One region of the Paenibacillus sp. FSL H8-0280 genome, then DNA from elsewhere that is predicted to be linked to it. Evidence: riboswitches for the same ligand, from Rfam matches in the RefSeq annotation. Region 1 holds a riboswitch; the other holds the start of a gene.

Region 1 (11,607 bases):
GTTCAAACGTTTTCCTGGAAGATGGAAAGTGACCCAGGTTCGTAACAATGTTATTGCCCAAGCGTTCTGGCGAAAAATTATAGGGGATTATACCGGAGGCCGTTTTCGAGAAAAGTTCCATCCGGAACTGGGCAATCCAAGCCAGTATTTTGTAACCTGATTCCCATCAGGGTTTACCTACATATAAAGCATTCTGCTTGAATGCTGAAATAAAGAATCTGATAAAGGGAGTGAGTAACATGAACGTACCCACATTCCATCTCGATGGACAGACAGCACTGGTGACAGGTGCGGGGAGAGGAATCGGAAAAGCAATTGCGATTGGACTTGCCCAGTCAGGCAGTGACGTTGTCCTTGTATCCCGAACGATGAAAGAAATTGAGGAGACAGCAGCCTACATCTATGAACAGACAGGGCGTAAAGCGCTCGCTCTGACTGCGGATGTGACATCAAAAGAACAAATGGAAGAGACGTTTCAAGAGGCGATCTCGGAGATGGGTAGTCTGGACATTCTGGTGAATAACGCAGGTATGAACATACGGACACCAGCACTTGAAGTAACGGACGAGCAGTGGGAGACCATCATGCAGACAAACTTAAAATCGGCTTTCTTCGCTTCGCAATTGGCGGGTCAGCATATGAAAGAACGTGGGACCGGGAAGATCATTAACATCTCTTCGGTAGGCGGCCATACGGCTTTGCGGACCGGGGTTGTATATGGTGCGACCAAAGCTGCATTAATTCATATGACCAAAGTGCTCGCGCTGGAATGGGGCAAGTATGGAATCCGTGTCAATTCAGTAGGGCCATGGTATTTCCGAACACCTCTTACTGAAAAACTGCTGGATGATCCCCAGTATTTGCAGGAAATTGTAAGCCGCACACCGCTACAGCGAGTGGGAGAACTGGAAGAAGTGGTAGGGCCGGTTGTATTTCTGGCATCAGATGCAGCGGGATACATAACGGGTCAGACGTTATTGGTTGACGGTGGAATGTCCATTTATGGATTTTAAATAAATGAAGTTGGTTACATTTTGGAAAAGTGGGTGGCATAACCCACTCATGGGTAATAACATAGGGAAAGTTAATCAATATTTCTATTTATCTGTACCCAATTCACTGAACTTGGAGGAAGATAACCATGGAAACGCGCAAGTACGGTAATACTGGCATGAACGTAAGTACACTTGGATTTGGCGGAGCGGAAATAGGCAAAAATGTATCCAAAACGGATGTAGCGACATTGCTGAATAGTGCCCTGGATGCTGGATTAAACGTGATAGACACGGCTGAATGTTACGGTGACAGCGAGGAATTAATCGGTGAGGTGCTGTCACATCGGCGTGATGACTACTATTTGTTCACCAAATGTGGACATGCTGCCGGGATCGAAGGTCCGGATTGGGATGCCAAAGTACTGGAGCAAACGATTGACCGTAGTCTGAAACGGCTGAAAACCGACTATGTGGATGTTATCCATTTGCATAGCTGCTCGGAAGAAGTACTCCGACAAGGAGCAGTGATCGAAGTACTGCAGCGTGCCAAAGAATCAGGTAAGACCAGATTTATCGGATACAGTGGGGATACAACAGATGCGCTATATGCGATTCAGACCGGAGTATTTGACAGCCTGGAGACTTCATTAAATATCGCAGATCAGGAAGCAATTGATCTTACGTTGCCTGAGGCAAGGAAGAGAAACATGGGTGTAATCGCCAAAAGACCTATTGCCAATGCGGCCTGGATGTATGAAACACTTTCGGAAGAGGCTTATCCATTTATATACTGGAAGCGCTTAAGCGAACTTAACTATGGTTTTCTGGGTGAAGATGCCCAGGCAGCGGTGGAGACAGCACTGCGTTTTACGCTAAGTACGGAAGGTATAGATACGGCTATTGTAGGAACAGCCAAGCCCAATCGCTGGCAGCAAAATGCCGACCTTGTGGCTAAAGGCGCATTACCACAGGAAATATATGATGAGATTAGAGCACGATGGAAAGAAATCGCCGGAGCAGATTGGACTGGCCGGACTTAAATCAGAAATATTAGCGAGGCCGCCATATGGCGGCTTTTTTTATGACAAACATAAAATATTTTCAACATATGAAAAATTCACAACAACTTTCGGATCAGGGGCTGCGAAAAATTTTAGGGAATAATACCTATATGTCAGCTTAGTCCGAAACGGGTGAAGGATGAAAGAGGAAAAATCCCAGGAAATATCCCTTCTTATAAGCGACTAAATTTATAAAAAACGACGAAGATATTGAGAAAATACGAAAAATAGGAAATCTACGTTCTATTTAAAAGAAATAACGACTTAGTTATAATATTTCAATATATGAAAAATTCACAATAGAAAGATCCTTTTCTCACCTTAGTTACCATCTCTCATATAGCCACATTGACGCACCACCAAGTTTAAAAGGAAAACCATTTTAAGCGATTGAAGTCAACCCCTTTTTTTGCGGATTTAAATCAAATTGAAAATATATCTTTATGAATAAAGCTTAAAAAGCATACAGCTTAAATTCATCATCAGAATAGTTTTAACATATTAATTATTATGTAAACAAATAATAATTCTTTTGGCAATACAGACATAAAACCTCCATGACCTGTAAATCGTAAGGGGATAAGGCAGAAGGAGGAGCTTCATGAAAAGTCAGCAACACCGTAAAAACGACGACGAAAAACTAAGTTGGTTCAGCCTATCCTTGTTTGGCGCGGGTTGCACACTGGGAACGGGATTTTTTCTAGGGACCAGTCTGGCGATTCATTGGGCTGGCATATCCGTACTTATATTGTTGGTGCTGGCGGCGGCAGGTACTTACTTTGTATTTGGTGCGCTGGCACAGATGACGGCAGAAGATCCTAAGGAAGGCGCTTTTCGAACGTATGCGGGCGAAGCATTCGGACCTTGGGCTGGTTTTGGTAGTGGATGGATGTACTGGTTCTCTGAAATGCTCATCATGGGCAGCTCATTAACGGCACTTGGGCTGTTCTCTCAATTCTGGTTTCCCAAGTTTCCACTTTGGGCATTTGTTGCGATCTATGCCGCTATAGGTCTGTTCATCGCTGCACTGGGAGCGAAGGGATTAACCAAAACGGAGAATGTTCTTGCTGTAATCAAACTTGCTGCAACGGTTGCATTTATAGCTATAGCAGGAGCGGCTTGTCTGGGTTGGTTACCTGTAAAAGTAACACCAGAGCAATTGAAGAATGAATGGTTCCCGCATGGAGGTAAAGGCGTATGGACCGGTTTCATCTATGCATTCTTTGCTTTTGCCGGGATAGAGGTTATGGGCTTGATGGCAGCTAACCTGAAAGAACCAAAAGATGCAGTGAAATCAGGTCGAGTGATGCTATTATCGGTGAGTACACTCTATGTGATTGCAATTGCGTTGATCCTGTTGCTTGTGCCTTCAGCTCAGTTAACTCCAGATGAAAGTCCGCTTGTCAAAGCCATGTCAACCATTGGATTCACTGTTGTGGTCCACATTCTCAACGGGATTCTGATTATAGCCGGTTTCTCGACGATGGTGGCTTCGTTATATGCCATTACGTCCATGTTGGTGAAACTCGCGGAAGATGGAGATGCACCAAAGCTGTTCACGAAGACCTGGGGAAAAAAGGACATGCCACTTCAGGCATTGTGTTGCACAGCGGCTGGATTAGTCCTGTCTACGTTGATGGCATTATGGATGCCCAAGAGTTTGTTTGAATATGTGACGACAGCAGGTAGTCTGGTATTAATGTATACATGGCTGCTCATCTGCATCACGTACATTAAAAAAATGAAGCCTGTGAAGTGGAATCGCATCAAAGTGTGGATTGCCATAGTATTAATTGTGGCTGCTGTGGCTGGGACAGCGATGGAAAAAGCCAGCAGAACGGGCCTGCTGGCAAGTATGGGACTTGTGGTGTTCCTTGGGATCATCACGTATGTTGTTCATAAGGTACGTGGCTCGAAACCACCGCAGTCAGCACCATCCAAACCATAAGCAACTCTCTTCTCAGCAACTCTTGTGGAGGTCGTATAACGGATTAATGAGTGCTTTAAGATTATTTCGTCAACTTGCCTAAGGCTTGCTTCATCCGCATGAATGGACATTTGGAAGGTGTCTGCTCATCATCAGGCAGGAAATACTGTTTCCATTCCAGATTATCCTGCTGACCATACCACATCAGCGAAGGGTGAGCAGGTACAGCATCATACGCAGCAAGACGTTTGCGAATTAAGGTTTTCATTTTACGGCCAAGAGGGGTGTTGTCATTAATGGATTCGAATACCCACCGTGGTTGAAAAGCAAACATCAGATAAGGAAAATGCCGGCTGGCTCGGAGTTCATGTGCAGGAGTTGCACAGAAACAAAAGTAAGGCTCTCCGCCAAAGCAAAACTCCCATGATGAATCATGAGGATCGGTTGAAATATGTTCCGGCCACGGCTCGGTATCGTGTGAACTTACCCGATTAAGCATTTGCCAGAATAACGTCTGATATTGCTCTACCGTTGTATGATCTTTCAGATCACTTGGCGTCTCACAGATCACAACCATGGAAGCGTAATGACCAGTGTCTCTGGAGACAGGACCATATTGTCTAAGCAGATCGGCCATATCTTCGGCAGCATTTTCAGATCGGGGGTCACACGTAAAGCCGTACCTCAAATGTCCTGACAGAAATCCCATTCGTCCAGGTACACATGGATACGTATTATCTTCGTCGGCGATCATTTTACCAAATTGCGAATAAGCGTCCTGCTGCCAAGATGGAAGACGCTCAAACAAGGTGTTTATTTCGTCGGCACTATACAGCTCCGCCATTGATTCCCAACTCCATTCCACATGATACCGTTACAGTATTAATGTGGGGGAAGTTGGGTGACTGTCCAGTCTGATTTTGTTGTCAGAAAAAAATGGAACGTACAGCTTCATACCCAAAATACAAACCAAATCCGATCAGGCAGATTCCCGATATGATGGAGATCCAGCGTAATACATTTTCACTGCTATGTTTGTGGAATCGACTGGCCATGCCAGCCATAATGACATCCCACACCAGAATACCAATGAATATGCCAGAACTGTAGAGCAGCAAATGAGCGGTATCCGTATGTTTCACAGTTGTCGCGAGAATAGAGCCATAGATCCCCAGCCAAAATAAAATATTCAGTGGATTGGACAGGGCCATCAAAAATCCGGATATAAACGATTTTCGAACAGTCGCTTCCGCAGTTGATGTACCTTGAATGCCTTGCTTTAGCTTCGAGAGCGTTTCCACTCCCGTGTAAATCAGAATAAAACTGCCAAATGACCAGAGAAAAGAGCGCATGAACGGCGTGTCCAGAAAATGGGCAACTCCAAAATAAATCAGCAGCATATACACCAAATCTGCAAACATAGCTCCGAGTCCTAGAATCCAGGCATGCATGAATCCATGTCGGGCTCCACGGTCGAGTTGAGCTGCGTTAATCGGACCGATTGGAGCGGACAATGATATTCCCAGAATGATATAACTGAACAGTACAGACATAAACACGTTCACTCCTTAACGGGTTCGATGAATTGTACCAGTCGTCACAGAAAATGGGTACAAGTCATCGTATTCCCGCAAGGAGTGAATTAGAACAAACTACTTTTATCTCATACTGCGTCAAGGCCTTGTTATTCTGTTAAAGTTCCACATCCAATTGAATTGGGGTGCAGTTGTATCCGTTGCATGAGCTTTCTTCACAAGGACAGGCAGAGAGTCCAATTGTGAGATCCATTAATGCCTCCATCTCGATATAATCACCTGCACGAGAGTCGGGAGCTACAACATCAATCTTGCCTTCACTGTCTACAACGGACTTCATAAACAAGTTAAACGGATAGTGTTGATCGGGTGGTAGAATCCCGAAGGGTTCCAGTGCCGTGTTCAGATTGTGATAACAACTGGCGTGATCCTTTTTGTCATATAACACCTCATACATCTCTGGACGACAAGCAGAGTTGAAGAAATCATGTACCCCAACGGTGTCACGGACAATCTTGAGTAAAGGTTGATATTGATTGGAATACACAAACTGTCCTGGTTTAATTCGGTAAGTACGCAATACGTCCATTGTCACGCCGGGGTCCAAGCGATGGTTAGCATCTGTTGCATCGTATGCCACAAAATCAATGACTTGTTGTCCCTCCAGATCCGTTATGCGTAGTAAAGAACCCTTGTTTACTTTCAGGGCATATCCCGTTTTGGCAGGGATACGATAAGATTGTTTATGGCGCTGATTTGTATTCATCTGTCACATTCCTCCGCTACTGTTTGCTTTCAGTATGCGGAGCAGATGAAGCTTTCATTCACTGTTATGGCGACGTACTCTACTCAGGCAGAAACATCTAATGATGAAATTAAACACAAACCACATTATATGCCTTTATGCAGGGAACAGTGGATTACCTCTCATTCCAATCCAAAGCTCTGATTGTTCAAGCTGTCCAGCCAGATGTAATAACCAATCTTCGCGTCCTTTGGTTGCCATCACTTGAACGCCCATTGGCAAACCTTCAGGTGTCATATGCAGAGGTACACTTATCGCAGGCTGGCCTGTCAGATTTGCAAGCTGGGTGAACGGTGTATACGTAAGACTTGGCTCAAACATTTCATAGATGAGTTGCTGCTGCTGGGTCTTGTCCAATTCACTAATTCGCATCAGATTACGGATCTGTTTGTCATGAGGCGTTAATTCACCAATCTTAGGCGCAGGAAAAGCATTAACAGGTGTGACGTAGAAGTCATAACGCTCGAACAAAGTGGACATCTGAGCTGCAGCTACATCCCATTCAGCTAAGCTATGTACAAATTCCGCAGCGGACACCTTTTTGCCTGCTTCAGCCAGAACCCAAGATTCGATCTCCATATCATCGGAGGTCAGAGCCTGGCCCATGGATCGTTCCATGGAAGAGATCATCGCAGCCATCTCACCGCTGTTCATCATGTAATAATTCTCCATCAACCGAACTCCGTTGACGGGACTCAGCTTTTCTTCAACATGATGACCTTGATTTTCCAACCAGCGAACGAGCTTGTATACAGACTCTTTGGCTTCTGCGCTGACAGGTGTTCCCACGGGCGAATCCGTTGTGTATGCAATTTTCAGTTTGCGTTGATGTGGATAGCTCATATCAGCCAAGTAACTGCCTGGAAAGAGTGGAGCATGGAACGCAGCTTCGGGCTGAATGACTTGTAACGTATCAAGCAATGCAGCGCTGTCCCGAACCGAGCGAGAGAGGGCAAAATCAATCGATGCGCCTTGCCATTGACGACCAACTCCCGGTCCTACAGGTGTGCGCCCGCGGGTTGGCTTTAACCCAAACAATCCGCTAAAGGAAGCCGGGATACGAATCGAACCTCCTCCGTCACTGGCTCCGGCAAGAGGAACAATACCCGAAGCTACAGCAGCAGCGGCACCACCACTTGAACCACCCGGGGAGTGATTGATATTCCATGGATTGCGAGTGGAACCATGAAGACGGGGCTCGGTAATATTTTTCAAACCAAATTCAGGCGTATTGGTATGTCCTATGAAGATAAAGCCTGCATCACGGAGTCGAGTGACAAAATTGGAATTGCGTAATGCACGATGCTCGCTGAACAAACGGGAGCCTGAAGTCAGAAATTCACCTTCCAAGGATTGCGAGATATCTTTCAGGAGCAGGGGAACACCGGCAAAAGGTTGTTCTCCAGGTCGAACCAAACCGGCTTCCTCCCGTGCACGAGATTCATATGTACGAATAACCGCATTAAGTTGCGGATTCACTTCTTCAAGGCGTGCAAACGCCGCTTCAAGCATTTCAACCGGGGATACTTCCCGGGATCGGATCAGTTCAGCCAAACCTACGGCGTCGTAGGAGGTATATGAGAATGAAGACATTATGATCGTTCCTCTCTGAATATATTTCATCTGTTTATTCCATATGTCATCGTACCACCGGATTAGACAAAAGACAAAAGACAAAAGACAAAAGACAAAAGACAAAAGATAGAAGAGACGTAGTGCGATGATATGCATACTCGTTATGAGGTTGGAGGGAAAAGAGGGGGATTTGCATTTGCGAAATAGAGATAAAGCAAAGGGTTAATAGCTCATATTGCTAATTGAGAAAATGAACGAGTAATATCGAGTCATGGAAATAAAAAACCACTGCTCATCTAATTTGATGTGCAATGGTTTTATTTTATATTTGACTATTTGTTTATATGTGAACCTCAGATATATCCACTTACTCTGTACGCAGCTTCGGTGCAGCATCGGCCGCAGTTGATGATCTTTCCTGCTGTCTGGAAATGGCGAAGAGGGCCACCCAGATCAGAATAAAACCAAGCAGCTGCTCCCATGTAATCAGTGTACGGAAAGCAATCCAGTTCACCAACACACCCGCCATCGGGAAGCTAAGTTCTGCGAGTGTTGCAACAGAGGCTTTGGTTGACGACAGACCTTTGTAATACAACAGAAGACTGAGCAAACCTGGCAACAATGCCTGACCGAGAATGTTGAGGATGACAGCAGACTGTTCACCCGTTCCGGACGGAAATGTCCATGCCGCACCTTCGTTCCACGTCATAAAGATCAGGAGCGGGAGAGCAACGACAAAGCGCAGGGAGGTTACCGTTTCATAACGCGCCTGCCCCAGCATCAATCGGCCCATAACGGTTGAACCTCCCCATAAGGCAGCAGCCCCAAGGGATAACAAGCTTCCAGCATGAATCCAGTTGTCCCAGTTACCTAATGGCAATGTGAAGCCAAATGTAAGCAGGTAGGTTCCTGCTAATGCAATGAAGAACAATCCACCGAAGCGGCGTGGTAACGTTTCTTTTAATAACAGTTTAGCCAGCACGATAGCGAAGAGTGGTTGCATTTTTTGCAATAAAAGCACCGTATTCGGATCGTTATGTGTTAGTGCCATGGTGAACAATACCGTTGCGAGTGCTGATCCTCCCCATGAAATAAAAATCACGGCAATCCAGTGGCGAGCACGCAGGTTTTTCAGATCAGCTCGAAATTTCCACAGTACGGGAATGGCAATAAGACTGACGATGATGTGTTCCACCAGTACAATCTGCGTGGATGTCATCGTATTTAGCAAAATAATGCGGAAGAGTGGGTCGACACCCCATAAAGCGGCGCCGAGAACTACAAGCCAGAATCCGGTATTACTTCGTTCCTTGCGGTAAACAGGTGATGCTGCTGATGTCTTTTCCATATTCAGGACTCCTTCGTCAGAACACGGAATCTTCAGTTGGCAAAATCGACAAAAGCCCCCGTTTTGGTATAAACCAAATAAACGGGGGCTCATCCAAGGACATGCGTCAGGAAAGAGGCCTTTCCGTGAACGGCATGTCAATGTGTTGATCTTCTCTCATCCGGACTGTACCGTCGGCCTTGGATTCACACCAAGTCAGTCGCTAAATGTCCTTCGTTAAGAACATATAGCGAGTCGCGGGCTGGTTCCGAAGAACATCACCGCCGGTTGGGAATTGCACCCTACCCCGAAGATCCTATTCAATTATATAGTGTGTTGAACAAGCTGTAACATTAATAAGTTCATCTTATTCCTGTAAGCGCTAGCAGTTCAAGCATTTTTTTTAGAAAATGATTTTCCAGCTTCCTTGCTGTCTGCGAAGGAGCACGATCTGACCTGCGTGATACGCATCATGGAGTATCCAGCGAGCTAGTTCGTGTGCCCATTTCTCTCCGGAGTCCATATATGCGGCTTCAAGATCAGACTCTTGTAGTGCAGCCAATTGATCTCGCAACTGTTGGGCTAATCGAGTTGTACCCTGTAGCAGTGTATTCCATCCGGCTGCGTCCGTTGCATCTCCCGGATTCCCAAATGTGTACTCATTGGAGTCTACAGCAGGAAGGGTAGGCTCCTTACCTTGCATGCGACACAATAAGCGATGGTTGTAATAATACATATGGTTAACCAACTGCCAGATGCTTAATCCCCCTGAGGGTGGAATCCAGGCTGCTTGTTCTGCTGTAAGACCCTCCAAGGATTTCGACAAAGGTACAATCCAATTACATTGATCCCAAGTATCATCCTTTTGAATAAGTAACACATCTTGTGCTGTTGTTTTTGTCATTGTCTTTTCCTCCTTGCGTATAATTGTGATTTGTGATGTAACTAGCTAAAACTGATTAATGAGGTTACACTTAATATAACACATCAAAGATGAGTTGTAACCTTCTTTGTTAAATTAGATAGTTACAATAAACGGAGGTATATATATGGATAGGTTATGGACCGATTTTGTGAACAGCGATTATCATGACTGGCGTGGGGGAGATCGATCGGAGGACAGGCTAGGGAAGGCGAGCTGGCAGCAAGACTTTCTGGATCGATGGCAACTTAACGCTTCTGTCCCTGCATCTCCAGAAGATGAGTTGTCGATGAGAAACTTCAGGAACGAATTGATGGCTCTTGGAGCCCGCTTGTCTTCAGGAACATCATTAACGGATATAGAAAAACAATGGTTGAATGGCGTTATGGAAGCAGGGCATGTGAGAAGAAAATTGAATACAATTGATCAGGAACTGAAACTCCAACTGGTAGCTGTGGAAGCGCATTGGCATCAAGTTATGGCTGAAGTAGCTGCTGATTTTGCTTTGACTTTGGTGGAGGGAGAAGGGGGCAGGATTCGGATCTGTGATAATTCGGATTGTCGCTGGATGTTCTATGATGATACCCGAAGCAGAACACAGAAGTACTGTGATGATAAGATGTGTGGAAATCTGATGAAGGTCAGAAGATTTCGGGCGAAACGCAAATCCCAAAATTGATAAATACTAACAATAACTATATAATGTATATATACTAGCGAAAAAATAGTCAGAAGCAGTACAGATTCGTAAGCAGGATGTGATCGTCTTTCAAACCAAAATAGATGGGAGATGTTTCTTGTGCGGACAAGTTATCTGTTGAAAAATGGCTGTGTGTTGTCGATGGATGCTAAAATTGGACAGTATAAGAGGGCGGACGTTCTGATTCAGGATTCACTGATCATGGCTATCCAGCCCGACCTGGATATTCCGGATGCGGAGATCATTGATGCTTCATCGATGATTATTATGCCTGGGCTGGTGGACACACATCGGCATGTGTGGGAATCACTGGTCAAAACAGCGGGAACCAACTGGTCCTTGCCAGTCTATTTGCAAAATCTCTATTATGGTGCGATGGGAAGCAAGCTCCGTCCAAAAGATAGTTATATTGCCAACTTACTCGGTTCCTTGGAAGCGCTTAATGCAGGAGTGACAACGGTGTTGGATTGGAGCATGCCGTATTCACCTGACCATACGGATGAACTGATTCGTGGACTTCAGGATGCTGGCATTCGGGCGGTATTTGCTCACGGAGTCCCTGGTGAGACGAACTACTGGAATCGGGATAGCCAACTCACGTATTCGAATAATGATGTGAGAAGAGTCAAAGAACGTTATTTTTCATCACGGGATCAATTGCTTACTTATGGGCTTGCCATTCGTGGTCCGGAATTCAGTCATTGGGATACAACCGTGAAAGAGATCGAACTAGCACAAGAGCTGGATGCGATCTGTTCCA
Region 2 (11,607 bases), 420 kb from region 1:
ATCAGCCTTAACCATTATGAATTTTCATGCCGATGTGAACATGCAGGAAGTACAGATTCGTATTGTGGAGATGCTCACTGGGCATCGGGACGAACATCCCTATTTGTTCCAAGTGGCGTATTCCATTGGCATTGGATTCGGAATGGCAGTATTTTTTAATCATTTGTTCAAGAAAAAATGGAATGAGGAACCTACCCCACTAGAAGTGGAGATGTTCCTATACCAGCAAAATGTAGATAAATATGTAGTGATTGAAGAAAGCGAACGGATGCACGAGCAGGAACGCAGGGAGATGAATGCGGATGAGCGTTCTTAATGGAGCAATCAGCATTGTATTGGGTATTGCAGGGGGAATTGCCGTAGGGAGCGGCGTAATTGCGCTCATTCTGGTGCTCGATATGATTCCCAGGTTGGCTCAACTTACGCAATCGTATGACAAGACTCACTGGTACGAAGGGGCGCTAATTGGTGGTTCACTGCTCGGGACGGTGGCGGATTTCTGGCACTGGAAAATGCATGGGGTGCTGCTGCTCAGCCCGATCGTTGGTTTGTTCTGTGGCGTGTTCATCGGTCTGCTGGCTGCGGCGCTCACCGAGGTGCTTAATGTACTGCCCGTGCTAGCCAAACGTTTGGGCATGAAACCTTATTTGTTTGGATTACTGCTCGCCATGATTTTGGGCAAAATGACAGGTTCCCTGTTTGATTTTTTCATATATCAGCGGTAACTCGTGGCCATAGGAGGATGGAAGATGGATGAACGAACGGAGCACACAGGCCAGGAAAATAGTGAAGGTATAACGGAAGAGATGTTACACAAGTCTGCTTATGAGATTCAGAAGGAAGAAGAGGAGAAAGCGTACAACAAGAAAAAACAAAATGAGATGTCCGACAGCGTTGAGGAATCCGTACAATATTGGCAGGAAAACGATGACATCTCCCCTCGGATGAGTGAAAATAGATATACATTACAACAGGTACTGGGGCTCGGAGAATCGTTCGACGTAAATATGAGGGAAATGGTCCTGGGTGGCAAGCACGTTGGATTGCTGATGATCACTGGCTTCGCCAAGGATGAGATTTTGCTTGAAGTGTTGAAAAGACTGACCTATCTCACGCCGGATGACGTGTCGGGACATGCTCTCAAATCCTATTTCGAATGTTACATTCCTCATATTCAGGTGGAGAAAGTCGAGAAGATGAGTGCGGTCATCAACAAGGTTCTTACCGGTATGAGTGCAATGTTCGTTGAAGGAGACCGATCGGTCTTAATTATGGATACCCGGAGTTATCCGGTACGTTCACCTGAAGAACCTTCATTGGAAAGGGTAGTCCGGGGCTCGAGAGACGGTTTTACCGAAACACTCCTGACCAACGTAACATTAGTGCGTCGCAGAATACGCGACCCTGGACTGAAATTTGAGATTATGCAGGTGGGGCGGAGAACACAAACCGATGTCTGCGTGGTGTACATTGACGATATTGTGGATAAAGTGCAGGTGGATTCGGTCCGTGAAAAAATTCAGCGGGTGGATATTGATGGTATTCCATCCGCTGATAAACAGTTGGAGGAAGCGATTATCAACAAGGGTTGGAATCCGTTTCCACTCGTTCGTTACTCGGAACGACCGGATGTTACAGCTTCCCATTTGCTGGAAGGACGAGTTGTTATTTTCGTGGACACTTCCCCGAGTGTGATGATTCTGCCTACGACCTTCTTTGACCTGTGTGAGCATGCGGAAGAGAACAGACAGACGGCCTTGATGGGAACGTATTTACGATGGGTGCGTTTTGCAGGGATTCTCATATCGTTGTTTTTGTTACCACTATGGCTTCTGATGGTTATTGACCCTTCGATTAAACCGATGGGACTCGACTTCATTGGTCCGCAGGAAAATGTAAAGCTACCGCTGATTCTACAGTTTCTACTGATCGAACTGGGCGTCGATTTATTACGGATGGCAGCGGTTCATACGCCTACACCTCTGGCATCGGCTATGGGCTTAATCGCGGCCATTCTAGTTGGGGACATCGCCGTAAAAACAGGATATTTTGTCAATGAGGTTGTACTCTATATGGCGATCGCAGCCATCGGCATGTTTGCCACGCCAAGTTACGAGCTGGGTCTCGCCAACAGGTTGGTCAGGTTAGTTCTGTTAATCGCTGTTGCGATATTCAAGGTTCCGGGATTGGTAGTAGGTTGTACATTGCTCATATTAGCACTCACCGTTCACCGGTCGTACAATTCTTCGTATCTCTGGCCTTTTATACCGTTTAATGCAAAGGCCTTGGGCAACTTTTTATTCCGGCTTCCGCTGCTGGAAAATAAAAAACGTCCATCATTTAACAAGACCCGTGACAACACCAAAATGTCCGATGATCCGGACGGAGAACTGCGAAAAAGTAAAAAACACAAATGATCTTCCGAAAAATCCATTCATCTCGCTGCCTAATTTGATATACTGGTGTAAAATCATTGGAATAGCAACTGTTCCAGTATACAAAAAAGTGAGGAATGCAGATTATGTATTTACATGGTACAAGTAAAATAAATGCGCAAGGGCATCTGGAGATTGGCGGAGTTGATGCAACAGATCTGAAAGAACAATTTGGAACTCCCCTGTACGTTGTGGACGAGCAATTGGTTCGCGAGCGTTGCAGAGAGTACATGGAAGCATTCCGTGCTTCCGGACTGGGCTTCCAGGTTGCTTACGCAAGTAAAGCATTCTGTGTAATGGCGATGTGTGCCCTTGCAGCAGAAGAAGGACTTTCCCTGGATGTCGTATCTGATGGTGAACTGTTTACTGCACTGCAAGCAGGCTTCCCGGCTGAGCGCATTCACTTCCACGGTAACAACAAAACGCTGGAAGAGATCGAAATGGCTCTTGATGCGGAAATTGGATGCTTTGTTGTTGATAACTTCAGTGAATTGCATCTGTTGCAGGCTGTAGCAGCGGACAAAAATCGTAAAGTAAACATTTTGCTTCGTGTGACGCCTGGTGTTGAGGCACATACGCATGAATATATTTCCACTGGTCAAACGGATTCCAAATTTGGATTCGATATCGGTAATGGTACAGCATTTGAAGCGATTGACTTGGCTTCCAAGCAGTCTAACCTGGTATTGCTCGGTGTGCATTCCCACATCGGTTCCCAGATCTTCGAAGTTGAAGGCTTCCAGATGGCTGTTCAACGTGTTGCTGAATTTGCAGCAAGTGTATATGAGCGTCTTAATGTTGCTTTCAAAGTGGTTAACCTTGGTGGTGGATTCGGAATCCGTTATATCGATGGAGATACGCCGCTTGAAGTTGCACAATACGTGAAGGCTATTACAGACGCCGTTAAAAATCATTTTGCCCAAATCGGCTATGCCGTACCTGAGATCTGGGTTGAACCAGGCCGCAGCATCGTGGGTGAAGCGGGAACAACGCTGTATACTGTTGGAACAAGCAAAGACATTCCAGGCGTGCGTAAATACGTTGCCGTTGATGGTGGTATGACCGATAACCCACGTCCTGCTTTGTATGAATCCAAGTACGAAGCTGTGCTTGCCAACCGTGCAAATGAGGCTGCTCAGGAAACAGTATCCGTTGCGGGTAAATGCTGCGAGAGTGGAGATATGTTGATCTGGGATCTTGACTTGCCAAAAGTGGAAAGTGGCGATCTGCTCGCTGTAGCTTGTACAGGTGCATATAACTATTCCATGGCGAGCAACTACAACCGTATTCGTCGTCCGGCTGTTGTGTTTGTCAAAGACGGTCAGGGAGATGTCGTGGTACGCCGTGAGACGTATCAAGATATCATCCAGAATGACCTAGTACCAGCGCGCATTGGCAAACAGCCAGTAACTCGCTAATTCGTTTACAGTTGAAGCAGATGAAAAGGGAACTTCCTTTTTCGTCTGCTTTTTGCGTATTTGAGCTAAATCATGAAAAAAGTTGCCGTTTTTTTTGCGATCCAGACATTTTCGGTGTACACTAAGAAAAGTGCTGTAATGCTTGGCCCAGGGTCATGCGGCGTTCTGGCACCATTAACGATGGTCAATACGAAAGGAGTCATTTACATATGGCGAAACAAGCGAAAATTAAATTGGCAAACGGCGGAGAAGTTCTGATCGATCTGTTCGATCAAGAAGCTCCAAACACAGTAGCAAACTTTGAGAAACTGGCTAACTCCGGTTTCTACAATGGTCTTACATTCCACCGCGTTATCCCGGGCTTTGTAGCTCAAGGCGGATGCCCTAACGGTTCCGGTGCAGGTGGCCCAGGTTACACAATCAACTGTGAAATTAACCCGAACAAACATGAGCGCGGAACACTTGCTATGGCACATGCTGGCCGTAACACAGGTGGAAGCCAGTTCTACATCTGCTACCAACCGCAACCACATTTGGATGGACAACATACTGTATTTGGTAAAGTAACTAAAGGTATGGAGTTCGTGGACGCTTTAGAAGGTAAAGACAAAATGGAAACTGTTGAAGTTGTAGAAGCTTAATACCTTCACCTTAACTGGATCCAAACATGAAGTGCTTCTTTTATAGAAGCACTTTTTTTATTTTTACATACTTGAAATCGATAATTAGAAAGGATGAATAAAACCTTGGATATGGTTACTCAGCTAAGCTTGTTGAAACAAATTTATAGTGAGCGCACGTTGTGGGATGAAGAATTGCAGGCATCGCGCCATGTTGTTCCGGATAGTCTATCGGTAAAGGATCGAGAAGCGCTTGAGGCAGCCGGGCATGAACCGAATCGATTTGTACGTCCGCAACATGATGAAACGATTACTGAGCTGAAAAAAGTTACGAATCAATGGACGATCAATGATGCAGCGCAGGCCTTTGTATCCTCTTTGTGGTCAGCACCCATGATCTGGCGCTCGTTGCTTACGGGCAAGCTTATTGCGAGCAGTATGCCAAGTCATGAACATACACCATATCCATCTTCGAACACTTGTAAGATCTGCGGATTAAGTGTAGATCAAGCAACCGACACAACGCTGCAATGGTATTGGCGGATGACCAATGGAACCCCGTTGGACGGAGATCCTTTTGGATATGTGTTGGCACTTCGAGAGCTGGCTGCCGCGCAGGAGCTTCCAATACCCAATGAGTACGACCGCTGGACATTCCGTGCGGTGTTAACAGTGCTGCGCGAATTACCTCTCAATACACGTTACAGCAAGGCAGCAGTAGCGCTCAAGAAGGAACGTCTTTTGCCTACACAGAAGGAATATGCCTACCGTGATTTGCTTGAGACGTTAGCTCTGATTGGCATATTGGATACGCCGGAACATCCTGGAATGATCACGGAATTCACCTCTTACATGCAGCGTGACGCACGCCCCAATGTGCGGGTTGAAGTGCAGGCCCCTCTGGCGTGGTGGGACTCATCTGTCGGAATTAATGAGAACAACCTGAACAAGATATTTCATGATTTTGATCTGAATAATATATCACTTGCGGATAAGCCTGATGAGAGTCCAGCTTTAAAGGACACGATCTTAGGGGCATTGGAGAAGAAGAGAAGTGTTCGCGGAAAAGTACCAAAGGCATCTCCTGATGCAGGTACCGGGGAGGTACAGTCTAGAGATGTGTATGCTGTTCGGGTCCGGGAAGGTGTATGGGTGACGGTATACTGTCATGAAGTCAGAGACAAGCGTGTCATCGTCGAATATCTGGATGGTGTCTTTCCAGAGATGCCCGGAAAAGCAGAATTGCATGGGACGTTTCGACCGAGAGCGAATGGACGCTGGAAATGCTCGGCTATTGCGATCGACTCCACAAGTTGGGTCAGAAGGGTGGCAAGAGAGTTCCCGCTTCCGACTTCGCCCCTGCAAGAACCTGATCGCACTCCATTCCATAATGCCAAAGAATTAAAGCATATGGCGAGCTGGTGTTTTCCTGATATGTAGAATGTTGTGATGGATGTGAAATGTGCCTCCAAGCAAAAACCGTGCCTCCTTGAGAGGAAGCGGTTTTTTGTTGTTTCTTAGCTTATTAAAAGTTAGTATGTGACAAAAAGGAACAAAAAACAATTGATTTTTTGGCGTTAAAGTGCTAACATCCAAGTAATAACGAAAGCAATCCTTCAGGGCAGGGTGCAATTCCCTACCGGCGGTGATGCAGGAAGTGTAAGGACCTATATGTCCAGCACTTGATGCAAAGTCCGTGACCTGTCTGCCATTGGCAGATGGCTGATCTGGTGTAATTCCAGAACCGACAGTATAGTCTGGATGGGAGAAGGAGAGGTGCAGACCTAACAGGTTTGCATTCAGCAGGAGTATTGCTGCACAGTCACAATTGGTAATGTCTTGCACTGTGCAGGGAAGATCCGGTTACGCCGGACAGTTCCATACATATGCCGCACTATAAAAGCTCTTTACCTTTAATTGATGTTCATTAAGGTATGTGTCTATTTTCACTTGCCCGAAATGAAGTTTTGGGCAAAGTGTTGGCGTGCTGTATCCATTTCACTCCTGCTGGTGACATTTGTCTCTCATCATCCCCATCGAACTGATTGTTCGACGGGGATTTTTTAATAAACAAGACTTTAAACCGCGGGGTGAACGGATTTGGAAATGATCAATGATGAATTTTATATGGCACTGGCATTGGATATGGCGGAACGAGCACAGGGACAGACGGGGATTAATCCGGTCGTTGGATGTGTAGTTGTGAAAGAGGGTCGTATTGTAGGCCTGGGAAGCCATCTGAAACGTGGAACCGGTCATGCAGAGGTGCATGCACTTAACATGGCAGGCAGTGATGCAGAAGGAAGTACGGTATACGTTACACTTGAGCCTTGTAGTCATTATGGCAAGACGCCACCTTGTAGTGAACGCCTGATTCATGAAAAGGTGAAACGTGTTGTGGTATGTTGTGAAGATCCAAATCCGCAAGTATCCGGCAGGGGCATCAGCATGCTTCGTCAACAAGGCATTGAAGTTGAAGTTGGCGTACTGCGTGAGCGTGGAAGACGCATGAATGAAAAATTCATTAAGTTTATTACAACGGGTCTACCTTTTGTGACACTGAAAACGGCTACTACTTTGGATGGCAAAATTGCTACTCGCAGCGGAGACAGCAAGTGGATCTCTAACGAGCCCGCTCGTGAGATTGTGCATGCCCTTCGTCATCGTCACCAGGGAATTATGGTTGGGGTCGACACAGTGATTGCCGATAATCCGGAACTTACAACCCGTTTGCAAGTCGAAGGCATTAGTCCAGTGCGCATTGTAGTGGATTCCAAGTTACGTCTTCCCGTAGGTGCCAAAATGGTTAAGGATGGTCTTGCTCCAACATGGGTGCTGACAACAGACGAAGCCAGTCCTGAAGCTGCTGAACGTTTGGAAGCCTACGGCGTCGAAATTATACGCTGTGGTCCTGGACCACGTGTGGATCTGTTAAACGGACTTAGCAAGTTGGGTGAGCGTGAGATTGGTTCAATTTTGCTTGAAGGTGGAGGCACCTTGAATGGAGCCATGCTGGAGGCACGGTTGGTTGATCGACTGCTCATGTTTATCGCACCGAAGATTGTAGGCGGTTATGATACACCTGGAAGCTTCCGCTTCGAAGGTGTGGAACGTATGAATCAGGCGATTCAATTGAATCAGTTGGAGATCGAAAAAGTTGGAGATAATATCAGCATTGGCGGTATTCCGGTGTGGCCTGAATAAATAAATGAATTTTAAAGAAACAAGTTAGACTCTTTATAAATTAAAGAAGGGAGGCGGCAGCATGTTTACCGGTTTGGTGGAAGAAGTCGGTCAGATCCGGCGTATTGGTCGGAAAGGCGAAGCGATGGTCCTGAATATCGGAGCTTCCGCCATCATGGACGATCTGAAGATTGGTGATAGTGTAGCAGTGAACGGCGTGTGCTTAACTGCGACAACGCTCGAAGGTGGAGGTTTTACCGCCGATGTAATGCCTGAAACCTATCGCCATACCAATCTCAGTCAGCTGCAATCTGGCAGTAAAGTTAATCTGGAGCGGGCCATGCAATCAGGCGGTCGTTTTGGGGGACATATCGTTCAGGGCCATGTTGATGGTACTGGAGTGATTGGCAGTATAACACGTGATCAGAATGCGATTGTGTTTGAGATCAAGCCTGATGATCACCAGTTGTTCAAATATCTGATCCCCAAAGGATCGGTTACACTGGATGGCATTAGTTTGACCGTTGTCCATACATCGGATACCGCATTCACGGTTTCCATTATCCCGCATACCATTGGTGAAACTGTACTAAATGTGAAAAAGACAGGGGATACCATTAATATCGAATGCGATATTTTGGGCAAATATGTGGATCATCTGCTCCAGTATGGGAGAGGGCATCGGGAGACGGGGGCTGGCAAGCCGCGCAGTATCAGTGAAGATTTTCTCTCCAATCACGGATTTGCATAAATAGAGAACAGAAATTAACTGGAGGTGGACCAATGTCAGAACAATCCATTCTGGACACAATAGAAGAAGCCATATATGATCTCATGCGTGGTAAACCCGTCATTGTTGTGGATGATGAAGATCGGGAGAATGAAGGCGATTTTATCGCTTTGGCCGAAAAGGCGACACCTGAAGTCATTAATTTCATGATTACTGAAGGTAGAGGTCTGGTCTGTGTTCCGATTACACAACAACGTGCGGACGAACTTAACCTTAAACCGATGGTTCAACAAAATACGGATTTCCATGGAACAGCCTTCACCGTTTCTGTGGACCACAAAGATACGACAACAGGTATTTCGGCACATGAACGCTCTATTACCGTGAAAGGTCTAATTGATCCTGAGGCGAAAGCCGGGGACTTCCGTAAGCCTGGTCACATGTTCCCGTTGATTGCAAAAGACGGCGGAGTACTTCGTCGTGCCGGACATACGGAAGCGGCTGTAGATCTTGCTATCATGTGTGGTTCCTACCCTGCCGGCGTTATTTGTGAAGTAATTAAGGAAGATGGCACGATGGCCAGACTTCCGGATCTGCAGGAGATTGCCCGCAAACATGATCTGAAGCTGATTAGTATTCAGGACATGATTCGTTACCGTAACGAAAAAGAGCAGCTGGTTCAACGTGAAGTGGCTGTGCGTATGCCGACGGACTTTGGTGAGTTTCAAGCGGTGGCTTATACAAACGCTGTGGACAATAAGGAACATGTGGCTTTGGTCAAAGGCGAAATTGATGGTTCGAAACCCGTACTTGTACGTGTGCACTCTGAATGTTTGACAGGTGATGTATTCCATTCGCATCGTTGTGACTGTGGTCCGCAGTTTGATGCGGCACTCAAACAGATTCACGAGGAAGGCAATGGCGTACTGCTCTATATGAGACAGGAAGGTCGGGGTATCGGGCTGATCAACAAGCTCAAAGCCTATAAGCTGCAAGAGGAAGGTATGGATACTGTTGATGCAAACCTGAGTTTGGGTTTTGCTGCCGACTTGCGTGATTACGGAATTGGCGCTCAAATTCTGAAAGACCTTGGGGTTCGTCAGATCAGACTGCTAACTAACAACCCTCGTAAAATTAAAGGTCTTGAAGGGTATGGACTTGAAGTCGTAGAGCGTGTCGCGATCCAGATGGAGGAGAACGAGGACAATACGGTTTATCTTCATACCAAGCAAGCCAAGCTGGGGCATATGCTCAAGTTTGATGATATCGAGCAAAACGAACAGTAAATATATTTTAGATGAATAACGTTCACCATGTAATTTATGGAAGAGATTAATTAGGAGTTCCGGTACTTACATTACATTATACCGTTAGGGAGATGACTTGAATGCCACAATTTTTTGAAGGACATTTAGTATCAGAAGGATCACGATATGGAGTTGTCGTTGGACGTTTCAACGAATTCATTACCAGTAAATTGCTTAGCGCAGCGCTCGATGCATTCAAACGTCACGGCGTGCAGGATGATGAAGTGGATGTAGCCTGGGTTCCAGGTGCGTTCGAAATCCCTTTGATTGCGCAGAAAATGGCGGAGAGCGGCAAGTATGATGCGGTGATTACCTTGGGAACTGTCATTCGTGGATCCACTACGCATTACGATTATGTGTGCAACGAGATGGCTAAAGGGGTAGCAGCAATCAACCTGAAAACTGGCGTGCCTACGATCTTTGGACTGGTTACAACAGAAAATATTGAACAAGCGATTGAACGTGCCGGAACCAAAGCGGGTAACAAAGGTTGGGATGCAGCTACGGCGGCAATTGAGATGGCAAACTTGACGAAACAGCTAAAATAGTGCTTATTTAATAGTAGTGCCCTGCTTTGCGCAGACGAACACGGGAAACCGGATTCGGACGGCTTAGCAGGGTTTTGTATTTTTCTGGCGGGAGGATTCGTCTAGTGACGGTAGTTACATACAAACTGGAGACTTTTGAAGGGCCTTTGGATCTGCTGCTTCATTTGATTGATAAGGCTGAAATTCATATCCAGGATATTCCCATCAGCGATATTACCGATCAATACATGGCGTACCTGCATTCAATGCAGGAACTGGAACTGGATATTACGAGTGAATTTCTGGTCATGGCAGCAACATTGCTGTCGATCAAGAGCAAACTTTTACTGCCTAAACCACCGGTAATTGAGGACTTCGAGGATTATGATTTTATGGAAGAAGAAGATTATGATCCACGTGCAGAGCTGATTGCACGTCTGATAGAATATCGCAAGTACAAGGGAATTGCGCGTCACCTTCATGAACGGGAGTGGGAACGCAGCCTTATATTTTCCAAAGAGCCCGAGGATCTGCGCCCCTATATGCCCGTAGAAGCCCAATCGAACCCGGTTGAGGGTTTACACACCTCTGACCTGATTGCAGCCTTTCAGAAGGCGCTACGCAAGGCTGAGAAGCGCACAACTGTAACCCGAATCAAACGGGATGAGATTTCGGTTAAGGACCGCATACGGGATGTCATCGGCGCTTTGGAAAGTATGGGGCCGGGAGGCAGACTGTTATTCTCCAAGTTGATGGACGAGCATATCTATCGCCATGAGATTGTTGTCACTTTTCTGGCGGTGCTGGAACTGATGAAGATGAAGCAGATTGTCTGTTATCAGGAACGGATGTTTGAGGATATCGTTATGGAGTGGAGAGGGGAAACAAAGAATCATGGATTTTCCGAAATTGAAATCGATTATTGAAGGCCTGCTGTTTTTGTCCGGAGAAGAAGGTCTGAGTATCAAACAAATTGCCGAGATCGTCGACCAGCGAGTGGAGCTTGTAACGGACGCGATTGAGGAGATGATTCATGAATTTTCACAGCAGGGACGAGGTGTACAGATTCTCAAGATCGCTGGTGTAGTTCAGTTGGGCACCTTGCCTGACCACGCTGTATATTTCGAGAAACTGGCATACTCTCCCGCACGAACGTCCTTATCCCAAGCGGCTCTGGAGACGCTGGCCATTGTGGCGTATCGTCAGCCCATTACACGGGTAGAGATTGAGGAAATCCGCGGTGTAAAATCGGAGCGGGCCATCCATACGCTTGTGAATAAGGATCTAATTATTGAAGTGGGACGAGCCGAGGCAATCGGACGACCAATTCTATACGGAACAACCAAGTCATTCCTGGATTATTTCGGACTGGCTTCAATTAAAGACC

What was found. Region 1 has a riboswitch for FMN ahead of MHI12_RS17445 (DMT family transporter). Riboswitches for the same ligand answer to the same signal wherever they lie in the genome.
Region 2: another riboswitch for FMN. It lies ahead of ribD (bifunctional diaminohydroxyphosphoribosylaminopyrimidine deaminase/5-amino-6-(5-phosphoribosylamino)uracil reductase RibD); the one in region 1 lies ahead of MHI12_RS17445 (DMT family transporter).

The regions. Positions count from the first base shown of each region.
Region 1 is NZ_CP150296.1:4,000,439-4,012,045, reverse strand. It holds gene MHI12_RS17485 (GNAT family N-acetyltransferase) at 1-160, shown strand, start outside; gene MHI12_RS17480 (SDR family NAD(P)-dependent oxidoreductase) at 240-1,013, shown strand; gene MHI12_RS17475 (aldo/keto reductase) at 1,142-2,035, shown strand; gene MHI12_RS17470 (amino acid permease) at 2,658-4,004, shown strand; gene MHI12_RS17465 (YqcI/YcgG family protein) at 4,066-4,827, opposite strand; gene MHI12_RS17460 (LysE family translocator) at 4,910-5,536, opposite strand; gene MHI12_RS17455 (DUF1989 domain-containing protein) at 5,676-6,284, opposite strand; gene MHI12_RS17450 (amidase) at 6,420-7,916, opposite strand; gene MHI12_RS17445 (DMT family transporter) at 8,266-9,246, opposite strand; FMN riboswitch at 9,391-9,544, opposite strand; gene MHI12_RS17440 (DinB family protein) at 9,629-10,129, opposite strand; gene MHI12_RS17435 (CGNR zinc finger domain-containing protein) at 10,275-10,826, shown strand; gene MHI12_RS17430 (amidohydrolase family protein) at 10,947-11,607, shown strand, end outside.
Region 2 is NZ_CP150296.1:4,419,278-4,430,884, reverse strand. It holds gene MHI12_RS19375 (stage V sporulation protein AA) at 1-316, shown strand, start outside; gene MHI12_RS19370 (stage V sporulation protein AB) at 297-725, shown strand; gene MHI12_RS19365 (spore germination protein) at 750-2,417, shown strand; gene lysA (diaminopimelate decarboxylase) at 2,522-3,853, shown strand; gene MHI12_RS19355 (peptidylprolyl isomerase) at 4,063-4,494, shown strand; gene MHI12_RS19350 (hypothetical protein) at 4,606-5,913, shown strand; FMN riboswitch at 6,082-6,250, shown strand; gene ribD (bifunctional diaminohydroxyphosphoribosylaminopyrimidine deaminase/5-amino-6-(5-phosphoribosylamino)uracil reductase RibD) at 6,574-7,677, shown strand; gene ribE (riboflavin synthase) at 7,739-8,407, shown strand; gene MHI12_RS19335 (bifunctional 3,4-dihydroxy-2-butanone-4-phosphate synthase/GTP cyclohydrolase II) at 8,440-9,672, shown strand; gene ribE (6,7-dimethyl-8-ribityllumazine synthase) at 9,774-10,241, shown strand; gene MHI12_RS19325 (ScpA family protein) at 10,346-11,146, shown strand; gene scpB (SMC-Scp complex subunit ScpB) at 11,115-11,607, shown strand, end outside.